Regions from separate parts of the Salimicrobium jeotgali genome, predicted to be linked through region 2. Evidence: riboswitches for the same ligand, from Rfam matches in the RefSeq annotation. Region 2 holds a riboswitch; each other region holds the start of a gene.
The links. Region 2 has a riboswitch for S-adenosylmethionine ahead of AAV35_RS10960 (methionine ABC transporter ATP-binding protein). Riboswitches for the same ligand answer to the same signal wherever they lie in the genome.
Positions count from the first base shown of each region.

Region 1: it holds a riboswitch for S-adenosylmethionine, as region 2 does, so the genes downstream of both, AAV35_RS03705 (methionine ABC transporter ATP-binding protein) here and AAV35_RS10960 (methionine ABC transporter ATP-binding protein) in region 2, are expected to answer to the same signal.
Region 3: it holds a riboswitch for S-adenosylmethionine, as region 2 does, so the genes downstream of both, metK (methionine adenosyltransferase) here and AAV35_RS10960 (methionine ABC transporter ATP-binding protein) in region 2, are expected to answer to the same signal.

Region 1 covers NZ_CP011361.2:743,481-753,744, forward strand. Annotated here, with positions in the region: gene AAV35_RS03670 (acetyl-CoA C-acetyltransferase) at 1-544, shown strand, start outside; gene AAV35_RS03675 (acyl-CoA dehydrogenase family protein) at 557-2,338, shown strand; gene AAV35_RS03680 (arsenate reductase family protein) at 2,447-2,800, shown strand; gene gcvH (glycine cleavage system protein GcvH) at 2,822-3,208, shown strand; gene AAV35_RS03690 (toprim domain-containing protein) at 3,273-3,617, shown strand; gene AAV35_RS03695 (thioredoxin family protein) at 3,628-3,933, shown strand; gene AAV35_RS03700 (TlpA family protein disulfide reductase) at 4,150-4,566, opposite strand; SAM riboswitch class I at 4,704-4,814, shown strand; gene AAV35_RS03705 (methionine ABC transporter ATP-binding protein) at 4,927-5,952, shown strand; gene AAV35_RS03710 (methionine ABC transporter permease) at 5,945-6,613, shown strand; gene AAV35_RS03715 (MetQ/NlpA family ABC transporter substrate-binding protein) at 6,643-7,500, shown strand; gene AAV35_RS03720 (hypothetical protein) at 7,551-7,826, opposite strand; gene AAV35_RS14720 (YuzK family famiily protein) at 8,208-8,348, shown strand; gene sufC (Fe-S cluster assembly ATPase SufC) at 8,685-9,467, shown strand; gene sufD (Fe-S cluster assembly protein SufD) at 9,489-10,264, shown strand, end outside.
Region 2 covers NZ_CP011361.2:2,188,755-2,199,018, forward strand. Annotated here, with positions in the region: gene AAV35_RS10935 (cytochrome c oxidase subunit I) at 1-341, shown strand, start outside; gene AAV35_RS10940 (cytochrome c oxidase subunit 3) at 331-906, shown strand; gene AAV35_RS10945 (M20 family metallopeptidase) at 997-2,190, opposite strand; gene AAV35_RS10950 (MetQ/NlpA family ABC transporter substrate-binding protein) at 2,203-3,036, opposite strand; gene AAV35_RS10955 (methionine ABC transporter permease) at 3,055-3,717, opposite strand; gene AAV35_RS10960 (methionine ABC transporter ATP-binding protein) at 3,707-4,735, opposite strand; SAM riboswitch class I at 4,822-4,937, opposite strand; gene AAV35_RS10965 (GNAT family N-acetyltransferase) at 5,017-5,490, opposite strand; gene AAV35_RS10970 (S66 family peptidase) at 5,523-6,554, opposite strand; partial or broken gene AAV35_RS14565 (DUF1028 domain-containing protein) at 6,609-7,274, opposite strand; gene AAV35_RS10980 (hypothetical protein) at 7,430-7,717, opposite strand; gene AAV35_RS10985 (hypothetical protein) at 7,791-7,985, opposite strand; gene AAV35_RS10990 (hypothetical protein) at 8,021-8,320, opposite strand; gene AAV35_RS10995 (CBS domain-containing protein) at 8,527-8,949, shown strand; gene AAV35_RS11000 (response regulator) at 8,997-9,902, opposite strand; gene AAV35_RS11005 (ATP-binding protein) at 9,880-10,264, opposite strand, start outside.
Region 3 covers NZ_CP011361.2:822,357-832,620, forward strand. Annotated here, with positions in the region: gene menD (2-succinyl-5-enolpyruvyl-6-hydroxy-3-cyclohexene-1-carboxylic-acid synthase) at 1-434, shown strand, start outside; gene menH (2-succinyl-6-hydroxy-2,4-cyclohexadiene-1-carboxylate synthase) at 415-1,206, shown strand; gene menB (1,4-dihydroxy-2-naphthoyl-CoA synthase) at 1,261-2,079, shown strand; gene AAV35_RS04115 (o-succinylbenzoate--CoA ligase) at 2,148-3,599, shown strand; gene menC (o-succinylbenzoate synthase) at 3,586-4,662, shown strand; gene AAV35_RS04125 (IucA/IucC family C-terminal-domain containing protein) at 4,737-5,513, shown strand; gene ytkD (RNA deprotection pyrophosphohydrolase) at 5,653-6,117, shown strand; gene pckA (phosphoenolpyruvate carboxykinase (ATP)) at 6,255-7,844, opposite strand; gene AAV35_RS04140 (thiol-disulfide oxidoreductase DCC family protein) at 7,995-8,372, shown strand; SAM riboswitch class I at 8,419-8,521, shown strand; gene metK (methionine adenosyltransferase) at 8,783-9,985, shown strand; gene AAV35_RS04150 (gamma carbonic anhydrase) at 10,089-10,264, opposite strand, start outside.

The sequences.
Region 1 (10,264 bases), 1.3 Mb from region 2:
CGAGCGGGATGAAGGGGTACGTCACGGTACGACGACAGAAACACTTGCCAAACTGAAGCCTGCTTTCCACGTAAAGGGATCGGTTACAGCAGGAAATTCATCCCAGATGAGCGACGGAGCAGCTTCGGTGCTCGTCATGGACCGGGAGAAAGCCGAGAAGGAAGGCCTGCAGCCGCTCGCCAAGTTCCACTCTTTCGCAGTGGCCGGTGTGGAACCGGAGATTATGGGAGTAGGACCGATTGAAGCGGTGCCGAAAGCTTTGAAAATGGCAGGCCTTTCCCTGGAAGACATCGGTCTGTTCGAACTGAACGAAGCCTTTGCTTCCCAGTCACTTCGGGTCATCCGTGAACTCGGACTTGATGAGGAGAAAGTGAACGTGAATGGAGGAGCGATCGCTCTTGGACACCCGCTCGGCTGTACAGGAACGAAGCTGACGCTGTCACTTATTCATGAGATGAAACGCCGCAACGAAAAATACGGCGTTGTAACGATGTGTATCGGCGGCGGAATGGGCGCTGCCGGAGTATTCGAACTATTATCCTGAGGAGGAATAAATATGAGTGATGTTAAAGATATGATCAAAGGCGGAAGTTTTCTGGTGGAAGATGTGGAAGCGGAAGATATCATCACCCCGGAAGATTTTACCGAAGAACATAAAATGATTGCCAAAACGACAGAAGATTTTATCACGGGTGATGTACTACCGAAAGTGGATAAAATCGAGAACCACGAATTCGAACACTCCCTCGAGCTTATGAAGAAAGCGGGAGAACTCGGATTGCTCGGTGCGGACGTACCGGAAGAGTATGGCGGGGTACAGCTGGACAAGATCAGTTCTTCCCTTATTACGGAGAAATTTGCCCGCGCCGGTGGTTTCTCTTTGACCCACGGAGCACACGTCGGAATCGGTTCTCTGCCGATCGTCTTCTTCGGAAACAGTGATCAGAAGAAGAAATATCTGCCGAAACTGGCGACAGGTGAACTGCTGGCTGCGTATGCCCTGACTGAACCGGGTTCAGGGTCTGATGCCCGGGGAGCCAAAACGACAGCCAAACTGAATGAGGCCGGTACTCACTACGTACTGAACGGAGAGAAGCAGTGGATTACGAACTCCGCGTTCGCGGACGTATTCATCGTCTACGCAAAAATTGACGGAGAGAAATTCACGGCTTTCATCGTAGAAAGAGAGCACCCGGGCGTATCCACTGGTCCTGAGGAGAAGAAGATGGGGATCAAAGGGTCCTCCACCCGTACCCTTATCCTTGAAGACGCCGAAGTGCCTGTCGAGAACGTTCTCGGTGAAATCGGCAGAGGGCACATCATCGCTTTCAATATCCTGAACGTCGGCCGTTACAAGCTGGCGATCGGAAGTGTCGGAAGTGCGAAGAGAGCCATCGAACTTTCCGTCAACTACGCTCAGGAACGGAAACAGTTCGATACTCCGATTATGAGCTTCCCGCTTATCAAGGAAAAAGTGGCGTCCGTCGCAGCGAACACGTACGCGAACGAAAGCGCCGTCTACCGTACCGTCGGGCTGTTTGAACAAAGTATGGGACGGCTTTCCGAGGAAGAACTGAATGACGGAAAAGCTGTCGCCAACGTCATCGCCGAGTACGCCATCGAATGTTCTCTTACGAAGGTGTTCGGTTCGGAACTGCTTGACTTCGCAGTGGACGAAGCGGTACAGATCCACGGCGGATACGGTTTCATGCAGGAATACGAAGTGGAACGTATGTACCGGGATTCCCGTATCAACCGTATTTTCGAAGGAACGAACGAAATCAACCGTATGATCGTTCCCGGCAACCTCGTCAAAAAAGCGATGAAAGGCGAACTGCCGATTTTTGAAAAAGCTAAGAAACTTCAGGAAGAAATCATGACGATGATGCCTGAAGAACCGGGAGACGCTCCGCTTGAACAGGAATTCTACCTGCTGAAGAATGCGAAGAAGATCGCTCTGCTGGCTTCCGGACTTGCTGCTCAGAAATATGGGGAGAAACTGGATCAGGAACAGGAAGTACTTGTGAACCTGGCAGACATTACGGGTGAAATTTTCAATATGGAATCTGCCATTCTCCGTACGAAGAAAGCTGTCGACAAAGACGGAGCCGAAAAACACAGCCAGAAACTTCTATATACGGAAGTGTACGTTCAGGAAGCGTTCAATCGTATCGAAGCGCACGCGAAAGAAACACTTATCGCAGCGGAAGAGGGCGACGATCTCCGCATGATGCTCGGAGCTCTCCGGAAGCTGACGCGTCATAACCCGGTGAATGTTATCAAGAAAAAACGTGAAATTTCCGTCGGTCTTGAAAAAGCCGGAAAATACTTCGTGTAATTTCGAAAAAGGCTGTCCTCTGCCGGGGGACAGCCTTTTGTTTTTCAACAAAGAGCGGTTGTGGTAGGATAAATGTGATATTGTTTTGTTAGGAATGGGGGAGAAGTCATGCTTACCTTTTACTGGTATCCGAAGTGCGGCACGTGCCGCAACGCGAAAAGATGGCTTGATGAGAACGATGTGGATTATAAAGCTGTGAATCTCGTGGAAACTCCACCTTCGAAGGAAATGCTGCTGCAGATGATGAAAAACAGCGATCTTCCTTCGAAACGTTTCTTCAATTCCAGCGGGAAGAAGTACCGTGAGCTTGGACTGAAAGACAAAGTAGGGGACATGACGCTTGAAGAACAGGCGGAGATACTGGCTTCCGACGGCATGCTGATCAAGCGGCCGCTAGCTACGGATGGAAGTCGCGTGACCGCAGGGTTCAAAGAAACGGAGTACGAAGCCAACTGGCTGTAATTTTTGAAGGAGGGGTCAATAATGGAACTGCCAAAAGAATTTCGTTATTCAAAAGAACATGAATGGGTAAAAGAAGAAGGGGATAACCTTCGCATCGGTATTACAGAGTTCGCCCAGTCCGAACTCGGTGACGTCGTGTTCGCCGAGCTTCCGGAAGTCGGTGATGAAGTGGAAGTGGATGAGCCGTTCGGAAGTGTGGAATCCGTGAAGACGGTATCCGAACTTTATGCTCCCGTCAGCGGGAAAGTCGTTGAAGTGAACGATGAACTCGAGGACAGCCCGGAACTAGTAAACGAATCTCCTTACGATAAAGCGTGGATGATCGTAGTCGAGCCTTCCGGGAAGTCCGGACTGGATGATCTGATGAGTGCGGATGAGTACGAAGCTATGATTTCCGAAGATGAATAGAACTTATTAACTTCGACAGACCATGGATCCGCATGGTCTGTTTCTGTATAAAGGGGTAAGCGGGATGAATGAACCTATTTTAATCGTTGAGGGGATTACGGACAAAAAGCATATTAAGAAGATGCTGGCGCAGCCTCTTGAAATCATCTGCACGTATGGAACACTCGGCCTGGAGCGTCTGGATGAGCTGATTTATGAGTACGATCTGGATCACCGCAACGTTTATATACTCGTCGATGAAGACTACTCGGGCTACAGACTCCGGGAACAGTTCAGGGAAGAACTTCCTCACGCTGTACATCTGTACACAAGCAAAACGTACCGGGAAGTAGCTGCTACGCCGGAACCGGAACTCGCACGGATGCTTGCGGGGTACCGGTTCCGGATCAAACCTGTCTACATGATGTAAGGAGGCAACAATGAAAGAAGTGAATGTAAGGGAAACACTGCCGGAAGTAGGAAGAGGGTACGTATTCATTTACAGTCCCTTTTGCGGAACGTGCCACCTGGCAAGGGAAATGCTTGATATCATCGAGAAGATGAGAGAAGAAGATGTCTTCTATGAAATGAACGCGAGCCTCTTCCCGGACTTCATGCAGGAGAAACAGGTATCAAGCGTACCCTGTCTGCTCGTATGGAAAGACGGGAAAGTGGAAGAGAAAGTGTATGCGTTCGAATCGGTGACGAAAATTTTCAATCTGATGAAAGAAAAAGAGAAAATATAGCGAAGCACCAGCTCATCATCCCGGGAGCTGGTGCTTTTGTGAACGCGGACGGGAGAATCGTTCCTTTCGGAAGCGCCACGGGGGCCTGAAAGGAACGATTTACGCCGAATCGTTCCCTTCAGAGAGGGAAGGATGTGCTGAAGGGAAGGAAACAGAGAGAAACGTGACCTTCGGGGCCGGATATGGCGTCCGAAAGTCACGCAAAAGAAATCTCCACTATTCCACCGTTTCTCCGACGGCTTTCATAATGTCCATAAAGGAAGCGTCATCGCCGAATTGATGAACGATTTCCCCTTCGGATGAGATGATGACGGTGGTAGGAACACCGGTGCAGCCGTAGAGGTCATACACTTTCGTTCCATTATCCTCAAGCGTCGGCTGTGTCAAAAATTTCTCTTTATACTTTACGGCATCTTCCCTCTTTCCTTCCCGGCCGGCAACGTTGATGGTAATCATTTCCACGTCGTCCGTATGGAGCGAATCGAAAAGCTGCTCTTTTTTCGGCATATCTGCACCGGAATCCGGGCACCAGGAGGCCCAGAAAGTAAGAATGGTGACTTTCCCCGGAGTTTCCGGAAGTGTATAAGTGCCTTCTCCGGTAAGGTATGGTAATGTGAATACGGGTGCTTTCATAAGTATCGGATCCTTTCTTCAATAGCAAGTTTGCAAAAATCGTAACATATACACGCTTTTTATTGAAGTTTATTGACACCAGCCCGGTACAGTGCTAAAATCTTCCGTATCGCTCTATAAATTGAATAAATGAAATTCTCTTATCAAGAGAGGTGGAGGGACTGGCCCTATGAAGCCCGGCAACCGTTAAACATTCTGTTTAAAATGGTGCCAAATCCTACAGAACAATCGGTTCTGATAGATGAGAGAACAGAATTGATTTTTAAATACCAACCTTTCTGTTCTTTCAGGCAGAGGGGTTTTTTTTATTTGCTAAAACCGTAAGAGACAGCGACTCTTACAGACGCAGGAGGAAAAACAATGATTTCGATTAAAGGTCTGTCAAAAGTGTTCCGAACGAAGGATCAGGATGTACACGCGGTCAGTGACCTCGAGGCGACGATCGACTCCGGTGAAATTTTCGGCGTCATCGGATACAGCGGGGCCGGAAAAAGTACTTTCATCCGCCTGCTGAACCGTCTCGAAGACCCGAGTGGCGGAACGATCAATATAGACGACAGGGAGATTTCTTCACTGTCAAAAGGAGATCTCCGTCTGGCCCGCCAGGACATGGGAATGATCTTCCAGCACTTCAACCTGCTGTGGTCCCGTACAGTGGAAGATAATATCGCTTTTCCACTCGAAATTGCGGGAGTATCGAAGGAGGAAAGAAAGGAACGTGTGGACGAACTGGTGGAGCTCGTTGGTCTCGGCGGCCGCGGGACCTCGTACCCTTCCCAGTTGAGCGGGGGTCAAAAACAGCGTGTCGGTATCGCCAGAGCACTCGCAAATCGCCCGAAAGTCCTTTTATGTGATGAGGCGACCTCCGCTCTCGATCCGGAAACGACCGACTCCATTCTTGATTTGCTCGTCGATATCAATGCGAAACTCGGACTTACCATCGTGCTCATTACTCACGAAATGCACGTCATCCGTAAAATCTGCCACCGTGTGGCTGTAATGGAAGACGGAAAAATTGTGGAAGAAGGTGACGTACTGGACGTATTTTTAAGACCGAAACAGAAAGTGACGAAACGTTTCGTCGACCAGGTGATGGGAGACCCTGACCGGGAATCTTCTCTTTCTCTTATTAAAGAGGAATACCCTCTCGGGGAAGTGGCCCAGTTCCATTTCGTCGGAGAACGTACGCATCAGGCACTGATCAGTGAAGTGTCCCGGAAGTTCCAGGTGGATGTGAACGTGCTCCACGGGAAGATCACCCAGACCCAGAAGGGTGCATATGGTACATTGATCGTGCATCTCGAAGGAGAAAAAGAAGAAATTGAACGGGCTCTGACGTATGTAAGAGAAACGTCTGTAGAAGTGGAGGTGGCCCTTGATGTTTGAACAATTGTTTCCTAACGTTCAGGTTGACGACATGATTACCGCGACGAACGAGACGCTGTTTATGACGTTCTTCTCCGTTCTCGGAACGTTCATATTCGGCCTGCTTCTCGGTCTGCTGCTTTATTTAACAGGCCCGGGAGGCATCTGGCAGAATAAAATAGCGAACTGGATTACCGCAGCTTTCGTCAACGTCTTCCGGGCTATCCCGTTCATTATTCTCATCCTGCTTCTGTTCCCGTTCACCGATTTTTTCGTCGGGACGATACGCGGGCCTTCAGCAGCACTGCCGGCACTCATTATCGGAGGTGCGCCTTTCTATGCCCGTCTCGTTGAAATAGCACTTAAAGAAGTGGATAAAGGTGTAATCGAAGCGGCCAAAGCGATGGGAGCCAAATACCGTACAATCATTTTCAAAGTTCTTCTGCCGGAATCGACTCCGGCTTTGATATCCGGACTTACAGTAACGGCCATCGCTCTGATCAGCTATACAGCTGTAGCGGGAGTGATCGGCGCCGGAGGTCTCGGGGACTTCGCTTACTTTTACGGGTTCCAGAGGAACAGTTTTGATGTCGTATTCGTATGTACCGTGCTTATCGTCATTATCGTATTCGTTTTCCAGTTCATCGGAGACTTCGCTTCCAGAAAACTGGACAAAAGATAAAACTACGTTTTAAAAAAGGAGAGAGTACCATGAAAAAGTTTCTACTCACGTTAGCCACTATAGCCCTTGTTTCCCTGCTCGCAGCATGTGGATCGGACAGCTCAGATTCCGGTGATTCGGAAGGATCGGATAAAGAAACATCCGAAATATCCGTCGGCGCCACCAGTGTTCCGCACGCAGAAGTGTTGAAAGAAGCACAGCCGCTTATGGAAGAAAAGGGCATTACGCTGAATATCGAAGAATATCAGGATTACGTCCTCCCGAACCGTGATCTGTCTGAAGGGGAGATCGACGCAAACTATTTTCAGCATATTCCTTACCTGAATACGCAAATGGAAGAGAACGGCTATGATTTCGCCAACCTTGGAGGTATCCACATCGAGCCGATGGGTATCTACTCCAAAGGAATCGAAAGTATCGAAGATGTGGAGGATGGAACGACGGTGCTTATGAGCCGCTCTGTCGCAGACCATGGGCGTATCCTTTCCCTTCTCGAGAAAGAAGGCCTGGTGAAAATCGACCCGGACGTGGATCCGGTGAACGCTAAACTGGAAGACGTCGTCGAGAACCCTAAAAATCTTGAGTTCGACGCAGGGATCGATGCAGCCCTTCTACCTGAAAACTACGAGAGAGAAGAGAATGCGCTTGTCGCCATCAACACGAACTACGCGATCCAGGCGGACCTTAACCCGAGTGAAGACGCCCTTCTTCTCGAAGGTTCCGACTCTCCTTACGTAAACGTAATCGCAGCGAAAAGTGAAGATAAGGACAGCGAAGCATTGAACACCCTGGTGGAAGTACTTCGCTCCGATGAAATCCAGTCCTTCATGAAAGAGCAGTATGATGGTGCGGTCGTGCCTGTAGACGGCAGTGACAGCGAAAAATGAAAAGGAAGCACTTCCCCTGACTTGAGTGGGGAGTGCTTCCTTTTTTTGCTTCAGCTATTGTCCGTTTTCAAATTATCTACATAGCGCTTTCCTTCGACGAGAGAAAGTCCGAAAGCCTGCCGTGCTTTTTTGACAGCTTTTATTTCCTCTCCCTGCCCGAGTAATTCCAGCAGTTCTTCATCGACCGGGTAGCCGGAAACGTTTGTCTGTGCTTTGATTGTATCAAGTTTATAATGCAGCCCTTCCACCCGATTTTCTAAATTACTGATTTTAATTGAGAAATAGATGATGACCAGTATGATGATTCCGGAAAAGCCAAATACCATGTACATTCCCTCCCGTTGTAAATTGCGTATAACGCATATACGGAAGAAGGAGGCGCGAAGTTTCAGAACTTCTGAGGTTCCCGGCATCCGGAATAGGAGAAGGATATTCAAAAAAATGTGTTTAATTTTCCGAGTGCGGGGAATCACCCCCATATAACAACAGAAGAGTATAAAGAAGAGAAAAGGACGAATTATAGGCATGCCTTTCCTGATTTATTCTCAGAGAGTATATCTATACGAAAATGCTGAATAATCATAAGATTTGCGCTTTTGTCTGATTTCTTCTTTGTGCTATTCTTATAGTTGTAAAAACTCTGAAAGGATTGATTAATTATCAGCGACTGTTTGGGTTTAACTTATACGAGTGAAATGGAAAAAGGAATGTTCCAGGCACACGACATTTGCTTTGCGGAATACGGCAGAAAGTTGGAAACCCAGATTCATGTAGAGAAGAAACGGAGCCGGGAGTATGAAGAAAGCAAGAAAATACACTCGGAAATGGAAAGACAGCTGCACAGATAATATATAAGTATAAAGGAACCGCCCGGAGAGAAGGATCAATCTTCTCTCCGGGCGGTTTTTTCCTGCAGGCACGCATGGCACTCTCGCACACTTCATCTCAGCAGACGCCCCTGTCTCCAAATTGAATATCAAAAGATTAATGTAATAGATAACTTTAGCTATTCCTTAAGTTTTTGTTATAATAGGAGATGGTGCAAACGGGAAATGGAAAGGACGAAAAAAGTTGATATCAGCTTTGAAATGATTTAAGATTATAATGAGAATAAATTGAGAATGGTTTTAAATCAACCGACCATACACCCAATAATTGATCACAATACACAGGAGGTATTATACATGGCAGGCTCAACACTCGAAATCAAAGATCTTCATGTTGAAATTGAAGGTTTGGAAATTCTGAAAGGTCTAAATTTAACTCTAAAAGGTGGAGAATTCCACGCGGTAATGGGACCGAACGGAACCGGTAAATCCACACTGGCTTCAGCAGTGATGGGTCACCCTAAATACGAAGTTACCCAAGGTGAAATTCTGCTCGACGGGGAAAACGTTCTCGAGATGGAAGTGGACGAACGTGCCCAGGCGGGTCTGTTCCTTGCTATGCAGTACCCAAGTGAAATCAGCGGTGTGACGAACTCCGACTTCCTTCGTTCGGCGATCAACTCCCGCCGTGAAGAAGGCGACGAGATTTCCCTGATGAAATTCATCAAACAGATGGATGCGAAGATGGATACACTCGACATCGATAAGAATATGGCTCAGCGTTACCTTAACGAAGGTTTCTCCGGCGGAGAGAAGAAACGTAACGAAATCCTTCAGCTTATGAACATCGAGCCGTCTATCGCCATTCTGGATGAAATCGACTCCGGTCTCGATATCGACGCTCTTAAAGTCGTAGCAAAAGGCATCAACGAGATGCGTGACGACTCCTTCGGCTGCCTGATCATCACTCACTATCAGCGTCTTCTCAACTACATCACTCCTGATAAAGTGCACGTAATGATGCAGGGACGCATTGTGAAAACCGGCGGACCTGAACTTGCTCAGCGTCTCGAGGAAGAAGGGTACGACTGGATCAAGGAAGAACTTGGAATCGAAGACGAAACAATCGGCTCTAAATAATCGAAGGTTAGGAGGGATCTCATGGCTGTAGAAGTATCAATGCCATACGACAAGCAATACGTCACAGAATATTCGAACAAGCATAACGAACCGGCATGGATGAAAGAGCTTCGTCTGGCGGCTCTTGAAAAATCGGAGAATCTTCCGATGCCGAAGCCCGATAAAACTAATATAGAGAAATGGAACTTCACCGATTTCTCTCATGACGTGGAAGGAACGAACATCGACTCGCTCGAAAATCTTCCACCGGAAATCCAGAATTTCCTCGATCAGGAGAAAGAAACGGAGAACCTTCTCATTCAGCGCAACCACACGGCTGCATACTCTTCTCTTAACCAGGAACTGCAGGACAAAGGCGTGATTTTCACGGACATTTTCACTGCACTCCGCGATCATTCAGAACTCGTGAAAGAGTATTACATGACAGAAGCGGTAGCTGTAGATGAACACCGTCTCAGTGCTCTGCATGCAGCTCTTATGAACAGCGGTATCTTCCTTTACGTTCCGAAAAACGTGAATATCGAAGAGCCGCTTCAGGCAATCTTCTGGCAGGAGGATGAGCGCGCATCTCTTATCAACCACATCCTCGTCGTAGCAGAAGAGAACAGTTCCGTCACTTACGTGGAAAACTACATTTCCAATAACACGGAAGCTCAGACGTCAGCTAATATCATTACGGAAGTCATCGCAAAAGATAACGCGAAAGTTTCCTTCGGTGCTGTCGACAACTTCGCAGCAGGTACGACCGTCTACTCGAACCGCCGCGGTATTGCAGGCAGAGATGCCCGTATCGAATG
Region 2 (10,264 bases):
ACGGGAGGACCCTGGAGTGGAGCGTCCCTTCCCCTCCTCCGGAACACCCGTTTGAAAGAATGCCGGTCATCGACCGCAGAGACATGTTCTGGTGGTCGAAAATCAATAACAAGCCGTTACCGGTGGCAAAAAACCCCCGTCCTTCTCCCATTGCGAGAAGAACGTTCCAGCCGATGTTTCTTGCCGGGAGCTTATTCATCTTAAGTTTCGGCTTCATTTACGGATGGGTGTGGGTGCAAACCCTCGGCGGCATCCTGTCGTTAAGCACTTTCGTCATCAGAGCGTTTTCCGATGAACGCACGGAGGCATATAAGAGAGAGGAGGAGGAAAATGAGCAGTAAGCTAATGTCCGAAGAGTTATTTGCCGACAAAAAAACGGGTTTCTTCATATATCTCTTTGTGGAAGCGATTATGTTCACGACACTGTTCGCCACTTACCTCATTTACACTCCACCACAGACAGGGCCGTACCCGGGTGAACTGTTCGAATGGCAGACGACACTGTTCGCTTCTCTCTTCCTGATATCGAGCAGTGGCACTCTGCTCCTCTCGGAAAAAGGACTGAAGGAGAGGAAGATGAAGCTGATAGTGGCAGGTGTGGTCATCACGTTTCTGCTCGGAGCCGGCTTCATGTACTTCGAGATAGAAGAATTCCGCAAATTCATTGCCGAAGGACACGTCGTCTCAACGAACAACTTCCTGTCTGCATACTATGTATTAGTCGGTCTTCACGCCGTCCATGTAACGTTCGGGCTGGGCTGGATGATCGTGCTGCTTGTTCAGGGCAGACTTCTGCCTTTCAACCTGTTTAAGGAGAAACATAAAATATTCAATTACTACTGGCATTTCGTAGACGCCCTCTGGATAATCATTCTGCTCGTTGTTTATATTCCCTACCTCTTCTGATCCTTAAAATGAGTACAGAAAAGCAACTAAAAAATCTTCGCCGGCTTACTATTCCCAGTAAACGGCGAAGATTTTCTTTCCTCTAAATATTCACGCCTCCCTGCCAAGGTATTCATTCTTCACTTTCTGTAACAAATTCGCTGAGCATAACAACTCGACTCCTGTCAGAGCCAACGCTTTCGCTCCTTTCAATAAGGCTGCGTCACCGTCTCCCGAGCGGGCTGCTTCCCTGAATTCCTTCGTATGAGGAACGAGGTCCTCTTCACCGATTTTGATGTAAGGATGGATAGTCGGTACCACCTGGCTGATGTTCCCGGCGTCCGTTGAGCCGAGTCCTTTCTTCAGCGGCCGATAATCTTCCCCGAGCCCTTTGATCTTTTCTTTGAAAATCTCCTCAAATGCGGGCGTCACGTTGAAGTTATCCACCCCGTTCTGAATTTTCGTCATAGTATAGGAAGAACCTGTTGTCGCAGCAGCTCCTTCAGCGACCTTTTTTACTCTGGCAGTGAGCCGGTCACAGTCCTCTCTCGTCTTCGCCCTTAAGTAAAACCGGGCCCGTGCGTATTCCGGTACTATGTTCGGGGCTTCTCCCCCATCCAGAATCACTCCGTGCATCCGTACGTCTTCAGATACGTGCTGCCTGAGAGCATTAATGCCGTTGAATAACTGAAGCACAGCGTCCAGAGCATTGATCCCATCTTCCGGGTTACTGGCAGCATGGGCAGCTGCCCCGAAAAATTCAAAATCCACCGGATCCACCGCCAGCGTCGGGGCGGAACCTGATGTAGTTCCGAGCGGATGGACCATCATACAGACGTCTATGTCCCGGAGGTACCCATGTCTTACAAACGTACCCTTAGCGCTTCCGTTCGGCCCTCCTTCCTCTGCCGGAGTTCCAAGAACTACCACTTCCCCACCTGTTTCCTCTATCACTTCTCCGAGAGCAATCGCTGCCGCTGTTGATGCCGTACCGATGATATTGTGCCCGCACGCATGCCCAAGGCCGGGAAGGGCATCGTATTCCGCTAAATATCCGATAACAGGGCCCGGCCGGCTCGATTTCTTACGTGCCAAAAAGGCGGTTTCGTGGTCCGGAATTTGCCTGTCAATAGTGAACCCGGCTTCTTCAAGGAGAGAAGTAAGCAACCCTGAAGCGAAAAATTCTTCATTTCCTATTTCCGGATTGTCATGAATCGCATGACTCGTCGTAATATAAGTTTCTTTCCTGTTTTCAATAAAACTGGCGATGTGTTCCTGTAAGTCGTGTGCTGTCGTCAAAGTCATAATTACTCTCCTTTACCATCCTATTTTTTCGAGAGGGACGAACGTCGGTATCAATGAATCATCGAACACTTCACGAATGTGTTCTGCCACATCTTCCTGCTGGTATATATCGACAATTTTCTGATACACTTCTTTATCCGCTTCCTCGGCCTGCGCTGCGATAATGTTTATATAAGGTTCAGCTGTCTCATCTTCTATGAAAATAGCGTCGTCCACCGGAACAAACCCTGCCTCTACGGCTACCCCGTTGTTGATAACAGACGCTGCTACATCAGTCAGTACACGCGGCGTCTGGGCAGCTGCGACCGGTTCAAATTGCAGATTCTTAGGATTGTCCGTTATTTTATCCAGCGAACCGTTCCCGTCAAAATCTTCCGGCAGACCGATCAGTTCTGCTTTCTCCAACAGAAGAAGGGCACGCCCCATATTTGTAGCTTCTTTCGGTAAGGCAATAGAACTCCCTTCCGGAATATTTTTTACATCTTCATATTCTTCCGAGTACACACCCATCGGCGCAATGATTGTAGTAGCGATAGGTTCGAGATCGAGGTTCCGTTCTTCAATAAAAGAGTCGAAGTAGGAAACGGTCTGAAAGGCATTCAAATCGATATCCCCGTCCGCCAGAGCCATGTTGGGACGAACGTAATCCGAAAACTCCACGAGCTCTATTTCAATTCCTTCTTCGGCTGCTTTTTCCTTCACTTTCTCCCAGATAGGTACGCCGGATCCATTCAGACCTACTTTAACGACTTCGTCACTTCCCGAAGCCCCACTTTCCTTACTGCATCCTGCGAATAATGTCCCGGCCGCTATTACCAGACCAAGTAGTACAATTAATTTTCTCATTTTAATAAATCCTCCCGCCTATTGTCTTCTCATTTTTTTGGATAACACGTTTCCCAATGTCTGCACGATTTGTACAAGCAGTACGAGCAGCAGAACCGTAACGATCATAATATCCGTTTCGAACCGCTGATATCCGTAGGCTATCGCCAGGTCTCCAAGACCTCCTCCTCCGACGAAGCCGGCCATGGCAGATGCCCCAACTAAGCCGATCGTCGCTATCGTCAGGTTCAGCACGATCGCACTCAAGGCTTCCGGTACATATACTCGTAATATAATCTGCCAAGGAGAGGCTCCCATCGCTTCTGCCGCCTCCACGACGCCGGGTTTCACTTCCATAAGACTGCTTTCCACCAGCCTTGCTATATAAGGTCCTGAAAATAGTACGAGCGGTACGACAGCCGCTGCAGTTCCAATAGACGTGCCGACCAGAAACCTTGTAAGAGGGAGGATCGCTACAAGAAGAATAATGAACGGGATGGATCGGAAGAAGTTGATCACTACGCTCAACCCTTTGAAAAATGCGCTATTTTGGAGAAGCCCGCCCTGTCTCGTAACGACAAGTGCGATTCCAAGCGGGATACCGATGAGTGCCGCTACCACCAGTGACACCCCTACCATAATCAATGTTTCGTTGATGGCCTGCAAAATCTTTGGCCAGAATTCCAGTAAATTAACCTGCATCAGCTTCCACCTCCTGGACGCTTACTGTCCGCTGTATATAATCCAGTGCTCTGACAATCTCCCTGTCTTCCCCAAGCAGTTCCACTACCAGCTGGCCAAACGGGATCCCCTGCAGTTCCGTAATTTGTCCGAAAAGAACGTTCACTTCGACCTGATAGTTTTTGGCTACCTGCGAAAAGATGGGCTGAGCAGCCTTCTCCCGGACGAATGTGACCCGGTATACGTGACGTCCTCCCCCGCGTTCTTCAATACCCGAGAGGATGGAAGGCGGGATATCGCTCTCCATCACCGACTGGATAAAGTTTTTCGTCGTCGGGTGCTGAGGATTCGAGAACAGTTCGAAAATGGACCCCTGTTCAATGACCTGGCCGTTTTCCATGACAGCGACACGGTCGCACACTTCCCGGACTGCGTTCATTTCGTGAGTAATCATCAATATCGTAAGATTATACTCGTCGCGTACTCTTTTCAGTAACTGAAGGATCGACTTCGTCGTCTCCGGATCAAGTGCCGAAGTCGCTTCGTCACATAATAAAATGTCCGGTGATGTAACAAGCGCCCGGGCAATACCTACCCGCTGTTTCTGACCACCCGAGAGTTCTTCCGGATACTGATGTGCTTTATCCGAAAGTCCTACGAAATCAAGGACCTCTTCCACTCTGGCTTTTATTTTTTTCTTGGGAGTGCCGGAAATGATCAGCGGGAAGGCGACATTATGTAAAACCGTTTTAGACTCCAGTAAGTTAAAGTGCTGGAAGATCATCCCGATACGCTTGCGCATTTTCCTGAGTCCGGGCTTGGACAACCGGGACAAATCATCCTCCTCCACTAATATATTGCCCCCGGAAGGCTGCTCCAGCAGATTCACCAACCGGACAAGCGTACTTTTCCCGGCTCCACTGAACCCGATCACTCCGAAAATTTCACCTTTCTCGATAGATATGTCTACGCCATCCACCGCCCGCAACTCTTTTCCGTTGTGCTCATACACTTTCGAAACGTTCTCGAACTGAATCATGCTCCATCCTCCTTACTTAAACGAAAAGACCCCTCTTCCAGAAAAATGGAAGAGGGGTCTTCTAATAAAATTTAGAAAACCGTCTCTTCTCATCTTTCAAGTGCGATGCACCTGCTGGAATTGGCACGGTTTCCGATGGAATTCCATCAGTTCCGCTGCCGAGGTTTCAAAGGGCCAGTCCCTCCACCTCTCTGGATAAGAAGATACGTTTATAGTTTTTTGTGATGTAGACTATATTAATATACTCGCGTCTTTACCGTCAATCATTTTTTGAAAATTATTTATTCTCTTACCATTGTAATGAAAGAGGAAGTATCGGTAAGGAAAGAACTTCTGAGCTCAAATCCTGAATTTTTGTACAGACGAATTGCCCGCTCGTTAAAAACAGCTACGGACAATCTTATACACACCTTTCCGTAATGTTCTCTTATGTATTCCACAATAAAGGACATAAACTTAAACCCGTGCCCCTTCCCTGTTTTTTCGGGCTTCATACCGACTCCGAGATCCACGCATTCCTCGTCATATACCCCGTGCTGGTGCCCCGCCGGGATGCGGGCCGACTCCCCCAGGCAAAAAAACCCAAAAACTTCTTCCGAGTATTCATCGACAACGACTTTGTATGAACCATCCAGTCTTTCATTTATCTCTTTTTCATTAAATATACAATTGTAAAAATCGTAAGGTTCTCTGTACTTCCACTTCAACGTCCGTATAGCTGATTCTTCAGTCATACTTTCTATTCCAAAATTCATAAACCGTCCCTGCTTTCATTATAAAATGCCGGTCATTCCACTCCACTTTCCAGAATGGAAAAAGTTTTTTCACTGCAATTAATTTCCGCCTGCGCTCCATAAGGAAGGAGAAATTTCGGCTCCGTATGGCCAAAATTCAAGTTATAAAGCACAGGAAGATTCTCGAGGTCATACTCTTTCATTACCCGGGAAATAACTTCTTTATATTCCTCATAATATGTCTCATCTTTCGGCTTACCGAATATGATGCCGCCGGCCTTCTGAAGAATCCCCTGGGTTGCGTAATTACGAAGCCAGCGTTTTATATCCTCAGGCGGAGTTTTTTCTTCGGAAGTTTCGAAGAAGATGATCCCTCCCGTCCACGCATCCTTCTTCGGCCAGAGTTCCGTTCCTTTTACCATTTCCAGAACATCGATACAACCGCCGATGAGTCTGCCCCGCGCTATGCCGGAGCCCTGCAGAACTTCATATCCTGAGTTTGTCTGCATTTTACGGCGGATGTTTTTGTTCGCCTCCTCCCACTCCAAATGTTCACTCGTCCACTCTTTGGCGGGAGGAATGTTACCGATAGTTTCTTCGGAGAAAAGTGTGCGGTTCAGCATATTCACTGTATATGCGTCCATCTCCACATTTTCCGCAAAGTCGGTCAAAATCGCAGGTCCATAAAACGAGGACAAGCCCGCCTTATGGCAAAAAAGATGAGAAACTGTTACATCCGAAAATCCCATAAAAACTTTAGGATTATTCCGGATGACTTCAAAGTCGATATACGGCAGCAGACGCACACTATCGTCCCCTCCGATATTGGCAATGATCCCTTTGATCGTCTCGTCTCTGAACGCCTCCATTAAATCTTCCGCACGTGCTTCCGGATGCTCGTAAATATATTCAGAGCCCTTTAGACTGTTAGGCATAGGAACGACTTCTAAATTGAACACTTCTTCAAGTCTTTTTACGCCCTGGTCATATCGCCATCGGATGTCCGGGTCACCGGCGATGCCTGAAGATGTACTTATTGTTGCCACTTTATCTCCTGCTTTCAGTTTTTGCGGTTTAATTAACAACGAAAACACTCCCTTTACCACTTTATTTCTTATCTTATCGGAGCTTCCTCTGTATTAAGAATCGAAATTTCCTTTAGGGTTATCTTTAGTGGGAAGATCCCCGACGAAAGGGAACAGTTCTTCTTCCGCTACCTGATGAATTCTGTACAGCTCCTTCACAGGGTCAGGATGCTCATCAACCCGAAGGTCGACTAAAGGGTACTCTTCAGTGTCCGAAACGCGCACGGCAGCTGACTGCCGGCCACGCTTGTCCCCTCCCTCATCCTGGCCGGCCTGCAAAGCCATAATAAGCCTTTCGGATAGTGGTTTACCTTCGGTTTCCAGAAAAGAGTCATACATCGCCTGGATCGTCTCGGGTCCGGTGAGCATATTTCCCGCTACCGCAAAATGATCTCCTTCCCGGTGTCCATACCATCCTTCGCATTAGTCTCCTGAAAAAGCGGCACTGTTTCCATCCTTGTCCACGATACAGAACTGCCGGATAGCTGGTTGTGCATCTTCTTTTAAAACCTTTTCTTTCGCTTTCTCTGCGGAAAAACCTTCCTCAAGATATCGGATACCGTTAATTCCGATGTAAGGATTGACGAAAGACTGGGTGGCTACGGCTCCGGTTTTTGGTGCGGTGAATGGACATAGAGCCCCCACCGCCGGTACTTTAGTGGATACTGCTACTCCAAACTGTCCGGTCTCTTTGCATTTTGCTGTAATAGAAAAAGTCATTTTTTTATCCTCCTTTGGATAGTGTTTTTATTTTAAATTCTACGTTATCGGATCTTTCCTGTATCCAGAAATCTTGTTTATAACCAGCAGGCATGCCTTATTTAAATGATTAGCAGACATTTTCTGCTTCTCAATTCCTGCGAGCTAAAAGGCTGTCATTTTTTAGGTTTAAGAATCGTCCTTTGGAGAGGCACACCGCCCATGGAAATATTCTGCTCCATGAAAATGTAGGACTGGCCATCTATAATAAACTTCCGGTTACCTTTATAACTGACTTGCCTTCCCTGTGAGGCGAGTTCCTGTTGTATAGCTTCTACGTACTTCTTGTGATTTACATATCTATCGTCAAAATCGATCGTGATGTTACCTTTTTTGTAACCCATCAGCCGGTTAAAACCGAAAAGTAGAAGTATTGCAAAAATTAACATCAAAAACACTTCCATATAGCCTGAGCCTCCCCTGTGAGAAAACGCTTTTCTTAGCATACGATTAAAAAGAGGACGCGTTTCAATTTATTTAAAGCTCATTATTTTCGCTTTTTATTTGCCTGTCATAATCTTTCGCGGACAACTCTACCAGAAAGTAAATGAAAAAACTTGCACATGCGCTCGCTATATTCTCCCCCCACGAAATCGCCGATTCAAAGCCCCACTGCCATATAGTGGTGACCGTAAAGAATATGATGCTGAACCGCAAACTTTTTTTCAGCATGAAAGCTCCCTCCCTGTCATCTTGCGCTCTTCAGGTTACGTTCCAATACTCTTCAACCATTGGTGCAGCTGAGCCTTCGGATAATAAATTTTATCGTTGATCGTAACGTGCGGAATATCCGGGTACTCCTGCAGCAGCGTTTTGGCATCTTCTTTTGATACACCTATGTAGTAATGTACATCTTTTTCCTTTATTAACTTGTAGTCTTCTTCCTCCCTGAAGATTTCACTGAACGAATCACCGGACTCGGGATTTTTGAAGTTTTTAAGACCTTCCCCGATAAAATATCCGGCAAAGGCTATCCCCACTGCTATCCAGAAAAAATCGAATTCCATTTTCGTTCCTCTCCTTTCTTCCTCCAGCTTTTTCATTAGTTACAATTATTTCAAATGAACAGGAGAAACTCAATTTCTTTTTCAAGAACCCCCCTGACTTTTGTAGGAATCGAAACAAAGCCCGGGATTTATTGTTTAAAATACCCATAAAAAGTAAAAACTTCTAAGTGGAAAGCGAATTATTCAATTAGAAAGGTGGAGGAATCATGCCAGAACTTAAGAATTATATGAATACCGAGGTAGTAGCTTGTGAGGCATCCGACACTTTGACAACTATAGCAAAACGCATGAAAGAAGAAGAGGTAGGCTTTGTCGTCATTACAGAGCAGGATAAGTACGCAGGTGTAATTACGGATCGTGACATCGTAGTGAACGGCCTGGCTAAAGGATCCGCGGAAAATGTAAAAGCTTCAGACATTATGACGGACAAAGTCGTTACGGCTACTTCCGATATGGAAGTACAGGAAGCGGCGCGTCTGATGCAGGATCACCAAATCCGCCGCCTTCTTGTAGTAGATGAAGATAAAGTGAGCGGTGTCGTAAGTATAGGTGATATCGGTTTGCAGGGGTCCGATGAGATTGCAGGCTATATTATGGGTGAACTATCCAAAGGCTCCGCCAACAACTGAGTTCAAACAAAAAGCTGAGACAGGGATCCCCCCTCGTCTCAGCTTTTTTACGTCTGCATCCGGCGTTTTGCTTCCCAGTACAGCATCTGAATAAATTTCTTCGTATCGACTCTTATTCTGTATCTCTTCTCTTTCTCAAGCTCCATCATTTTCTTCCGTACCTGTTCATAGTCAAAAAATGTCGAAGCGTATTTACTGAACACAGGATTGCTGAAATCATCCAGTCCGACCGAGGCGATGTGCGAAATACCCTGATGTACAGCCCGCCGGACGCGCTGTTCCGCCGCTTTCACTTCCCGCTGCAGACCTGGCTGCTTCGCTCCTTCTTTCATCTTGTCGGCAGCCGTCTTCTGATAGACATTCTTCAGGGAAGTTATTTCCTCTCCTCCCGTCATATTATTCTGATCCAGATAATAGATGATATCCAGCAGATCCCTGGAGCCGTTCTCCCCGACCATTCCGAGTTCCACCAGTACTTTGTATCCTTCTTCCTTAATGCTTCTGGAAGCAGCCGCACTCCCGGTTCCGGCGCTTTTTCCCGTTACCGCCTGCAGAGACTGCTGAATATTTTCTATGGATCGCTCCAGCACCAGTCTTTCCTTAACTTTTTTCAGAATGTTGACCACCTCGATCCGGTTCAACGGTTTCGTAATGTAGTATTCGATACCGAGTGAGTACGCTTCCCCTATCAGATCTTTACTTTCCATCTGGGATATCATCACCGTTTTTCCCGTATAGCTTCCGCTGATCTCCCGCATCGTCTCTATGCCGTCTCTTTCCTGCATCAGAAGATCAATCAGCAGAATATCCACCTGATGAGCCTCAAGCAGTGCAGTATCCACTTCCCGGCCGTCGGTTCTCTCCCCGGCCACCGTTCCGAGATCCGCATCCTCTATCATCTCGGCGAGCATGGCCCTCACCGATATATCATCATCCACGATGAAGTAATTCATTGTCACTCCCCATTTCCATTAATTTTTCCTCTGGAATCCGAATTAAAAAAGAAGCTCCCTGTACTGACGGAAGCAGCCGGATTCTCCCGTCCATTTTTTTCACGACTTCCCGTACGTAGGACAGCCCTATCCCTGTAGACGGGGCACCGGCAGAATCAAACTTGGACGTATAGCCTTCTTCAAAAACAATCTCCTCCATCCTTTCAGGAATCCCCGGACCATCATCGGAAACAGTCACTTCCAGATGTCTCCCTTTCCTTTCCACTATCAATTCCACGTTGCCTTCTGCGTCAATTGCTTCTACGGCATTAGAGATAAGGTTGTTCAGTACGGAAAGGAGTACGTAGGTCGGATAACGATTT
Region 3 (10,264 bases), 1.3 Mb from region 2:
GCACAGCTGCCTCCGGTCGTGCCGTGACCCTGCTGACGGGTGATGTTTCCTTCTTCCATGATATGAACGGGCTTCTCGCTGTGAAACAGTATGACCTCGATTTGACGATTGTAGTGTTCAACAACAACGGCGGGGGAATCTTTTCCTATCTTCCTCAGGCCGGGCAGACGGAACATTATGAAGCGCTTTTCGGTACGCCGCTTGATATAAATCTTGAGGAGGCGACCCGGATGTACGGCGGCTCTCACCGGCGGGTGGAAGAAAGGGAAGGCTTCATAGCGGCAGTGCAGGAAGCTCAGGCCGAGAAAGGTCTTTCAGTCGTGGAAGCCGCAGTGTCACGGGAAGATCACGTTGCCAATCACCGGAATAAGTGGAGCAGTCTCGACAGACAGATAGCCGGGAAGGTGCAGGAATATGTACATCACCGTCCGTGAGCGTTCCTACTGGGTGGAAGATGAAGGAACAGGACCGGTCCTCTGCTTTCTCCACGGTTTTACGGGCAGCACGTCCATATGGAAAGAAGTAAGAAAGTTTTTTCCTGAGTTCCGGTTAGTACTGATCGATTTGCCGGGGCATGGAAAAACGGGGGATCTCGGTCCTGTCTCCATGGAGAAGGCTGTGCATGATCTGGAAATGATTTTTCAAAGACTGGAAGTGACCAGGGTCTCTCTGCTCGGCTATTCCATGGGAGGGAGAACCGCTTTATGTTTTGCGGAACGCTTCCCTCATCTTATAGACCGGCTGATTCTTGAAAGTGCTTCTCCCGGACTTTCCTCCCGGGAAGAAAGGGAAGAACGCATCCGTAAAGATAAAAAAGTGATAGCGCTTTTGCAAAACAGCGGAATCGAGGGCTTTACCGATAAATGGGAATCCCTCCCTCTCTTCGAAACGATAGCTTCCCTGCCCGGACACCGGCAGCAGAAGCTGAGAGAGGAACGTCTCGATAACGATATCGACGGACTTGTCCATTCTCTGGAAGGGATGGGCACCGGAGTTCAGCCTTCCATGTGGGACTCCCTCTCTTTTCTTATGTTTCCGGTATGTCTTATTGCCGGAGGAGAAGATAAGAAGTATGTGGCAATCAACGAAAGAATGGCCGGTCGCTTCCCGGATGCACAGCTCTGCGTAATAGAAGGGGCCGGACACATCCCTCACCTGGAAAAACCGGAGATTTTCTCTGAAATCACCCGTTCATTCGTGATATAATGCCAATTGGGTAATACATTCTATACAATTTACATAATAAAAGGAGGACTTTTCATGTCTGTGAATTGGGTTCAGGAACATGAATATGAAGAAATTCTGTATGAAACATATGGCGGAATCGCAAAAATCACCATTAACCGTCCGGAAGTGAGGAACGCGTTCACCCCGCTTACCGTCCGGGAACTGATTGACGCATTCACACGGGCCCGTGACAATTCGAACGTGGGAGTTATCGTACTTGCAGGAGCCGGAGACGCCGCATTCTGTGCAGGTGGTGACCAGAGCGTACGCGGCCACGGCGGGTATGTCGGAACCGATGAAGTGCCTCGTCTGAACGTACTGGATCTTCAGCGTCTGATCCGTGTCATTCCAAAACCGGTGGTAGCTATGGTGTCGGGATACGCAATCGGTGGAGGGCACGTACTGCATGTCGTATGTGACTTGACGATTGCCGCTGATAACGCAGTTTTCGGTCAGACAGGACCGAAAGTGGGAAGCTTTGACGCAGGATACGGGGCAGGACTCCTGGCTCGCATCGTCGGTCACAAGAAAGCCCGCGAAATCTGGTATCTGTGCCGTCAGTACTCGGCCGAGGAAGCAGAAAAAATGGGCCTCGTAAATACGGTCGTCCCGCTTGAACAGCTGGAAGAAGAAACGCTCCAGTGGTGTAAAGAGATGCTTGAGAAATCTCCGACGGCCCTTCGTTTCCTCAAAGCCTCTTTCAATGCTGACACCGACGGTCTTGCCGGACTTCAGCAAATGGGCGGAGACGCAACGCTATTGTACTATACGACCGAGGAAGCGAAAGAAGGACGCGATGCGTTCAAGGAAAAACGCAAGCCTGACTTCGATCAATTCCCGCGTTTCCCATAAGTAAAGGAAAGAGCGTCTGTTGCAGGCGCTCTTTTGTGCGTATGAATTTATTGAGAGGAGCGAGTTGTATGACGACGATGCCGCATTGGCTCAGTAAACAGGCTTTTCTGCAGCCGGAGTACCCTGCCGTCGACTTCCCGGACGGTTCCTGCATTACATTTGCAGAGCTTGAGGAAAGGTGTAAACGTAAAGCGGCAGCTCTTTCTTTTCATGGAGTGAAGGAAAAAGACCACATAGCGATTCTTTCTTCGAACCGCGTCGCCTTTATCGAGTCGGTATTTGCTCTCAGCTATCTGGGAGCAAGAGCTGTTCTTTTGAACACCCGGCTCACGATCAGGGAACTGGATTATCAGATTCACGATGGAGATGTGAAGGCGATCATTTATGAGGCGGCTCAGGAAGAGAAAGTGGAAGCACTGACCGCCGGGGATGTATCGCCTCTGCCATTTCACACTCTCACCGGCGATTACACGATGCCGGAGATGAAAGAGAGGATCGATCTGGAGGATGTTTTTACATTAATGTACACTTCGGGGACGACCGGGGCTCCGAAAGCCGTCCTTCACACCTACGGTAATCACTGGCACAGCGCCGTCAGCTCCGCCTTGAACCTCGGAATGGAACGGAGAGATAAGTGGATTTTGAATTTACCGATGTTCCACGTAAGCGGATTTTCCACTCTGATGAAAGGTGTCATTTACGGAATGACCATCGAGCACCATGCCCGTTTTGATGCGCAGGAAGTAGTGGAGAGCATTAAACACAGAGGAGCCACGATGGTCTCCGGTGTTTCCGTGATGCTCGAGGAGCTTGTGGAAGTGTTCGACCGTGACGATATCCCCGGTTCTTTTCGCTGTTTCCTGCTTGGCGGAGGTCCTGCTACAGAGAAATTGCTGAACCGGGCGGCCTCGCTCGGGATTCCGGTATTTCAGACGTACGGTATGACGGAAACGACTTCTCAAATTGCAACGCTCGCTCCGGCTGATGCCACGAGGAAGCTCGGTTCTGCAGGGAAAGCCCTAGCTACAGCTTCTCTTCACATCAATGCAGCGGAGGGAGAGATCGGCGAGATTCTTGTGGCAGGGCCGATGGTGTCCGGTGGGTATTATAAACGCGATCGGGAGGAAGGACTCCTGTTCGCCACCGGAGACATGGGTTACTTCGACGGAGAAGGCTTCTTGTATCTTTCCGGGCGTAAGAAAGAAATGATCATCTCGGGCGGGGAGAATATTTATCCGGCGGAGATCGAGAACGTACTCGTGCAGGTGCCCGGAGTGTCGGGGGCGGCTGTCACCGGCATGAAAGATGAGAAATGGGGAGAGGTTCCCGCGGCTTTTCTCACCGGGAAAGATATAAAAAGGGATGAGATACTGCAATATTGCGAAAGACACCTGGCGCGTTATAAGCATCCGGCATATGTATACCGGGTGGCCGAACTCCCTCGAAACGCTTCGAATAAAGTGCTGAAGTATAAGCTTACGGAGATGGTGAAAGCGGGGGAGTGCGATGAAATTGAATAAAGCCGTCCTTCACAGGGTGGAGGTACCCATGAAAGCCCCTTTCACTACGGCACACGGAGCGATCGGGTCGCGTGAAGTGATTATCGTGGAAGTGGAAGATGACAAGGGGGAAAGAGGGTACGGCGAAATTGCCGCTTTTCCGAGCCCCTTCTATACGGAAGAGACCGTAACGACAGCCTGGCATATAGCGAAAGATTTCCTCCTCCCCTCTCTGAATGAGAAGGACGCCACCAGGATATTCAGGACCGTACAGGGGCACCCTATGGCGAAAGCCGGTATCGAGCAGGCCCTGTTCGATCTGAAAGCCAAAAGAGAAGGCAGGAGTTTATCCGAGTATATCGGGGGGACGAGAAAGGAAGTTGCCGCCGGGGGAGTGATCAGTCTCTCCGGTGACCCGAAAAAAGAGCTCCGTACTCTGAAGCAGGCAGGTTTCCAACGGGCAAAGGTGAAAGTCGAGCGGGGGCGGGAAAAAGAGCAGCTGCAGGAGCTGAGGGAAGAGGACGCCTCGTTTCCGCTTATGATTGACGGGAATGGTGCGTACGAGTCCCCGGACGAACTGCTTCCTCTTGATGAATTCAAGCTTCTGATGATTGAACAGCCGTTTCAATCCGGAGACTTCCGGAAGCACCGTCATTTACAGAAGAAAATGAACACGCCGATATGTCTCGATGAGTCGATCCGGAGCTTTGAAGATGCTGTCCAGGCGATGGAATTCAAGGCCTGCCGGATACTCAACGTAAAACTGAGCCGGGTGGGCGGATGGTCCGAAGCCCTGCAAATTCATGACCGGGCAGTAAACGAAGACATGCCGCTCTGGTGCGGGGGTATGGTGGAGACCGGCATCGGGAAAGCTCATAGTCTTGCGCTGGCTTCCCTGCCCAATTTCACTCTCCCCGGTGACTTATCCGGATCTGACCGGTATTTTAAGAAAGATATTATAAAAGACCCCATATATCTGGAGAATGGTTTCATACGTGTGCCCACGGGTCCCGGGATAGGAGTCGAACCGGATTTCGGGTATATGGAAAGTGTTACGAAAGACAGATGGTTTCAACGATACTGAAAATGATTATCAAAATCATTGACACACCTGTAAGTAATTTCTACACTTGTAAGTGAATAGAAGAGGTGAGGAATATGAGTGAAGAAATGATTACGAGAGAAGAAGAACAGTTTTTGAATGAGCATTTTCGCTTTTTTACGGATCAACATTTGCAGGAACCGGTTTTGGAAACGGTTCGTGCAACCGATTTGTTATCCCGCGAAGGAATCGAACATGTTTTGAATGACCTGCATCTGTATCTTGATTCACAGTCGTTTCTTACTACCGGTTCCCTGCTCGGGAAAAGGTTCGGATATTACGCTGTTACGGTGCCGATTGTAATGATGACGGTGTTTGATAAATTCCCTGACGTTTCCCCCGGGAATGTGGAGTACATCCGTATCGATGAGAACCCGAAATGGTTCCCGAAATTTCATCTCAGGGATAAAACGGTATCCGTCCCGGGAGAAGACAGGGAAGAGTGGATAGTTGAAAATATGCGGCACTTATTCAGGGATTTCCTTCAGCCCGTTCTTTTCCACATTCATAAGACTACGCGTATTTCAAAGAAGGTATTATGGGAAAATACAGCCATTTATCTGTACTGGTTTTATGAACGCAAACTTCCTGAATGGTATGAAGGAGAGGAACTGGAAGAGAAAAGGAAAGACTTTCGATATATCATCGATGAACTGGACGGAGAACCGTTCGGTGAACAGAAAAACCCTTTCACTTACTTCGAGTCTCAGCCCGTCTTGCCTTCAGGGGCTAGGGAAAGGAAATGCTGCTGCCTCTCCTACCGGCTTCACGAAGACAGTACGTTCTGTAAAGTATGTCCCCATCTGAAACAGATGGAGAACATGAAGAAATAGTTTCTTCCGGAAGATGCTGCAATGATTTCCGGTACGGCCGGTGGAAAAAAGAAGAAATGAAACATTTGTAATTTTCCCTTCATATGGTACGATTTAATTAGAGTAAAAAGAGTGTTTTGGAAAAGGCAGTTGATACCATATGCAAGAGTTCTATGATTATTATAATAATCCTGTGAAATTATCTTTTAAGGACCACCCTTTTTCAAGCGAACCGAAGCACGTATGGGTGATTTGCCAATACCGTGGAAAATGGCTGCTGACCGAACACAAGGAACGTGGTCTGGAGTTCCCCGGCGGGAAAGTGGAAGAGGGGGAGACCGCCTCGGAAGCTGCTGTCAGGGAAGTGAAAGAAGAAACGGGAGGCATCGTCGATCAGCTGCGTTACGTCGGTCAATACTTCGTCAAAGGTAAAGGTGGCACGATCATCAAAAACGTTTATTTTGCAGAGGTTTTACAGTTGCGGGAAGAAGCCCATTATTTCGAAACGAACGGTCCGGTACTGCTCGAGCAGCTTCCGGAAGCTTTGCCGAGACAGAAAGAGTACAGTTTTATGATGAAAGATAAAGTGCTCCCGTGCTGCCTGGAAAGAATTGGAACGGCTTAGCGTAAGATGTGTAACTACCAGGGGACTCCCCGGGCTGTCGAGAAATTCTCGGCAGCTTTTTTGTTAGAAGACCGATAAAAATAAGCATGCAGAGAAATGGAGCGTTTCTCTGCATGCTTGTTGTCTGTATGACAGTATTAACGTTTGACCGGTCCGGCTGCTGCAATCGTTTCGTCAGCATAAGCGAATTTCTTGAAGTTCTCATGGAACTTGGCAGCCAGGCTCTCTGCCTGCGTATCGTAATCACTTTTGTCTTCCCAGGCATTACGCGGAATCATGACTTCCTCCGGAACACCGTCACAGTGAAGAGGAATGTTAAGGCCGAAGACAGGGTCCTGGTACATTTCCGTGTTTTTGAATTCTCCGTTCAATGCAGCATCCACCATACGTCTCGTATAGGACAGTTTCATTCTCTTACCTGTCCCGTAAGCTCCGCCGGTCCAGCCGGTGTTGACGAGGTAGACGTCTGTGTTGAACTCGTCGATTTTCTCACCCAGCATCTTCGCGTAGACGGAAGGCGGTAACGGGAGGAACGGTGCGCCGAAGCAGGCGGAAAACGTAGCTTCGGGCGTGGTGACGCCCCGCTCTGTCCCTGCGAGTTTACTCGTATACCCGCTCAGGAAGTGATACATCGCCTGTTCTTTCGTAAGTTTGCTGATAGGCGGAAGAACTCCGGTAGCATCAGCTGTCAAAAAGATTATTTTATCGGGATGTCCGGATTTACTTTCCTCAAGAGCATTGTCGATATGATCAAGCGGATAAGCGACACGCGTGTTTTCCGTCAGGGAAGTGTCGGTGAAATCCGGTTTCCCCGTACCCGGGTTTACAGCTACGTTTTCGAGTACCGCGCCGAATCTGATGGCTCTGTAAATATCAGGTTCCGTTTCAATAGAAAGGTCTTTAGTTTTGGCATAACAGCCGCCTTCCATATTGAACACACCTCTATCGGACCAGCCGTGTTCATCGTCACCGATAAGGTAACGGGAAGGGTCGGCGGAAAGAGTCGTTTTTCCTGTACCGGAGAGTCCGAAGAAGAGAGCGGTTTCTCCCTCCGCGTTCACGTTAGCGGAGCAGTGCATCGGCAATACGTCCTGTTTCGGCAGGAGATAGTTCATCACGGAGAAGATCGACTTCTTGATCTCTCCGGCATACTGCGTGCCGCCGATCAGTACTATTCTATGTTTGAATGATACCGTTACGAACACTTCGGAATTGGTTCCGTCTGTCTCCGGGTCGGCTTTCAGCCCCGGTGCAGAGAGCACTGTGAACGCATTTTCGTGAAGAGGTTTCTCTTCACTCCCGGGTCTTATGAACATCTGCCTTGCGAACATATTGTGCCAGGCGTATTCTGTAATCACACGGATTGGCAGACGGTAGTCTTCATCGGCGCCTGCGTAACCCTGGAATACGAAACGTTCAGGGAGGTCTTTCAGATATCCGATCACTTTGTGGTAAAGGTGAAGGAATGTTTCTTCCTGCATCGGCTGGTTCACTTTGCCCCAGTCGACCTTTTCGGCAGTTTCATCGTCTTTTACAATGAATTTATCGTTCGGGGACCGTCCTGTATATGCTCCGGTTTCTGCCTTTACAGCTCCGGTATCGGTCAGTGTTCCTTCATTCCTGTTGAGTATGTTTTTCGTAAGGTCCGGAACAGAAAGCTGTACTTGTGTTCCTTCTTCCTCAAGCAGCTCCTCGATGCTTGAACGGTCGCTTCTGGCATGAATCATTTTAAAAACCCGCCTTTCCCTGAAATTCCGCATGTAAGCGATTATTTGTAAATAGTATAACACATTGTCGTTAATAGTCCATACTGCAATTCATTTTTTTAAAATCATCTGCAGCTGCTGTATAATCTGGAGAAAAGGAAGGTGAAAAGGTTGAAGAAATCGATCGTTCTGTACGATGCCGCATGTCCTTTGTGCCTTAAAACGAAAAAGTGGGTGAGCCTCCTGGACCGGGAAAATCGACTGCTCTGGCTGTCGCTGCAGAAGCTTACCGAGTATATTTCTCTTCCCGCTGAAAAAGAAGGACAAATTCGTGAACAATTACATTTATATGATCCTTCGCGCAACGAACATGTAGGGTATGACGCGATCACCTATATATGTAAGGAGTCGCCGCTGCTTCGCTTCGCCGGAAAGCTGATGGAGTTTCGGACTGCGAGGGCGGTCGGAGTTCCGGTTTACCGATTTATCGCTAATAACAGATACAGAGTGGGAATCCACGATTGTAAAGACGGAAGCTGCTCCATCTAATTGACAATCATAGCTGATTTGGTATGATAAAATGCGAACGGTAACTCTCTTATCCAGAGTCGGTGGAGGGACAGGCCCGAGGAAACCCGGCAACCTTCTTTTGATATGGTGCTAACCTGACGCAAGAGTACTCTCTTGGACGATAAGAGCGGAAGGAAATCATCCCTTTCCTCATACGATGAAGGAAAGGTTTTTCTTTTTTAATGAAGGAAATCAAAATTTCTCTTAATAGTATAAACGTTTCCTGAAGGACCTTCCTGTTTTCCATGCATGGTTAATGAAGGAATGGAACTGATTCCGGTTTTCAACCCGTGAAAACAGGGGCCGGAATTCGGAAACAGAATGCAGTATATTAAAGTATGATGCTGGTAAGAGTGCCGTAATCAGAGTTTAAGGAGGAATCATGTAACATGGCAGCAAATCGCCGGTTGTTCACATCTGAATCGGTTACGGAAGGGCATCCCGATAAGATATGTGACCAAATTTCCGATGCAATTCTTGATGAAATACTGAAGGAAGACCCGAATGCCCGGGTGGCCTGTGAGACAATGGTTACCACAGGACTTGTACTTGTCTCCGGGGAAATCAGTACGACGACATATGTGGATATCCCGCAGGTCGTAAGGCAGACAATTAAAGATATCGGGTACACGAGGGCGAAGTTCGGATTCGATGCCGATACCTGTGCCGTCCTTACAGCTATTGATGAACAGTCCCCGGATATCGCGGGCGGAGTGGATGAATCTCTGGAATCGAGAGAAGGACAGATGAGCGAAGAGGAAATCGACGCAATCGGTGCCGGGGATCAGGGTCTTATGTTCGGATACGCAACAGATGAAACGGATGAACTGATGCCTTTGCCGATCTCGCTTGCTCACCAGTTGTCCAAGCGTCTGGCGGACGTGCGGAAAGACGGGACCCTCTCCTACCTGCGTCCGGACGGTAAGACACAGGTGACTGTGGAATATGACGAGAACAACAACCCGCTCCGGGTCGATACGGTGGTCATCTCTACGCAGCATGCCGAAGAGATTACGCTTGGGCAGATTAAGGAAGATTTGATGAAGCACATAATTGTGCCGGTCGTCCCGGAGAAGTTCATGGATGACCAGACGAAGTACATCCTTAACCCTACAGGCCGTTTCGTTATCGGCGGGCCTCAGGGTGACGCAGGGTTGACAGGACGCAAAATCATCGTTGACACTTACGGCGGCTATGCCAGACACGGAGGAGGGGCCTTCAGCGGCAAGGATTCCACTAAAGTGGACCGCTCCGCTGCTTACGCCGCCCGCTACGTTGCAAAAAATATTGTTGCCGCCGGTCTTGCGAAGACGTGTGAAGTACAGCTCGCATATGCCATCGGGGTAGCCGAACCGGTCTCGATTTCCATCGATACGGACGGTACCGGGGAAGTCACGGAAGCCAGGCTCGTGAAAGCTGTGCGGGAACTTTTCGATCTACGTCCGGCAGGGATTATCCGCATGCTCGATTTGAAACGTCCTATTTATCGACAGACGGCCGCGTACGGTCACTTCGGCCGCCCGGCGGATCATTTCCCCTGGGAAAACGTCGATAAAGTGGATTTGCTGAGAGCTAAAATAAAAGAAGAATAGATAGGCCGCACGTACAAAAATCCGAACGAAAGCGTTCGGATTTTTGTTTATTCCGTTAAATTAGAATAGAAGAAAAATACACGGCCGAGGCCAGAACAAAGAATCATTTCTCTCCGCTGTTTTTATAATACTGTCCTTTTTCCACGTAGCTCTTACGTATACGATCCAGTTCTTTGAGGTCTTCGCCGGTCAGATCTCTCACTACTTTAGCCGGGCGTCCCACGGCAAGAGTGCGGGGAGGTATCGTTTTACCTGGAGGAACGAGACTTCCGGCACCGA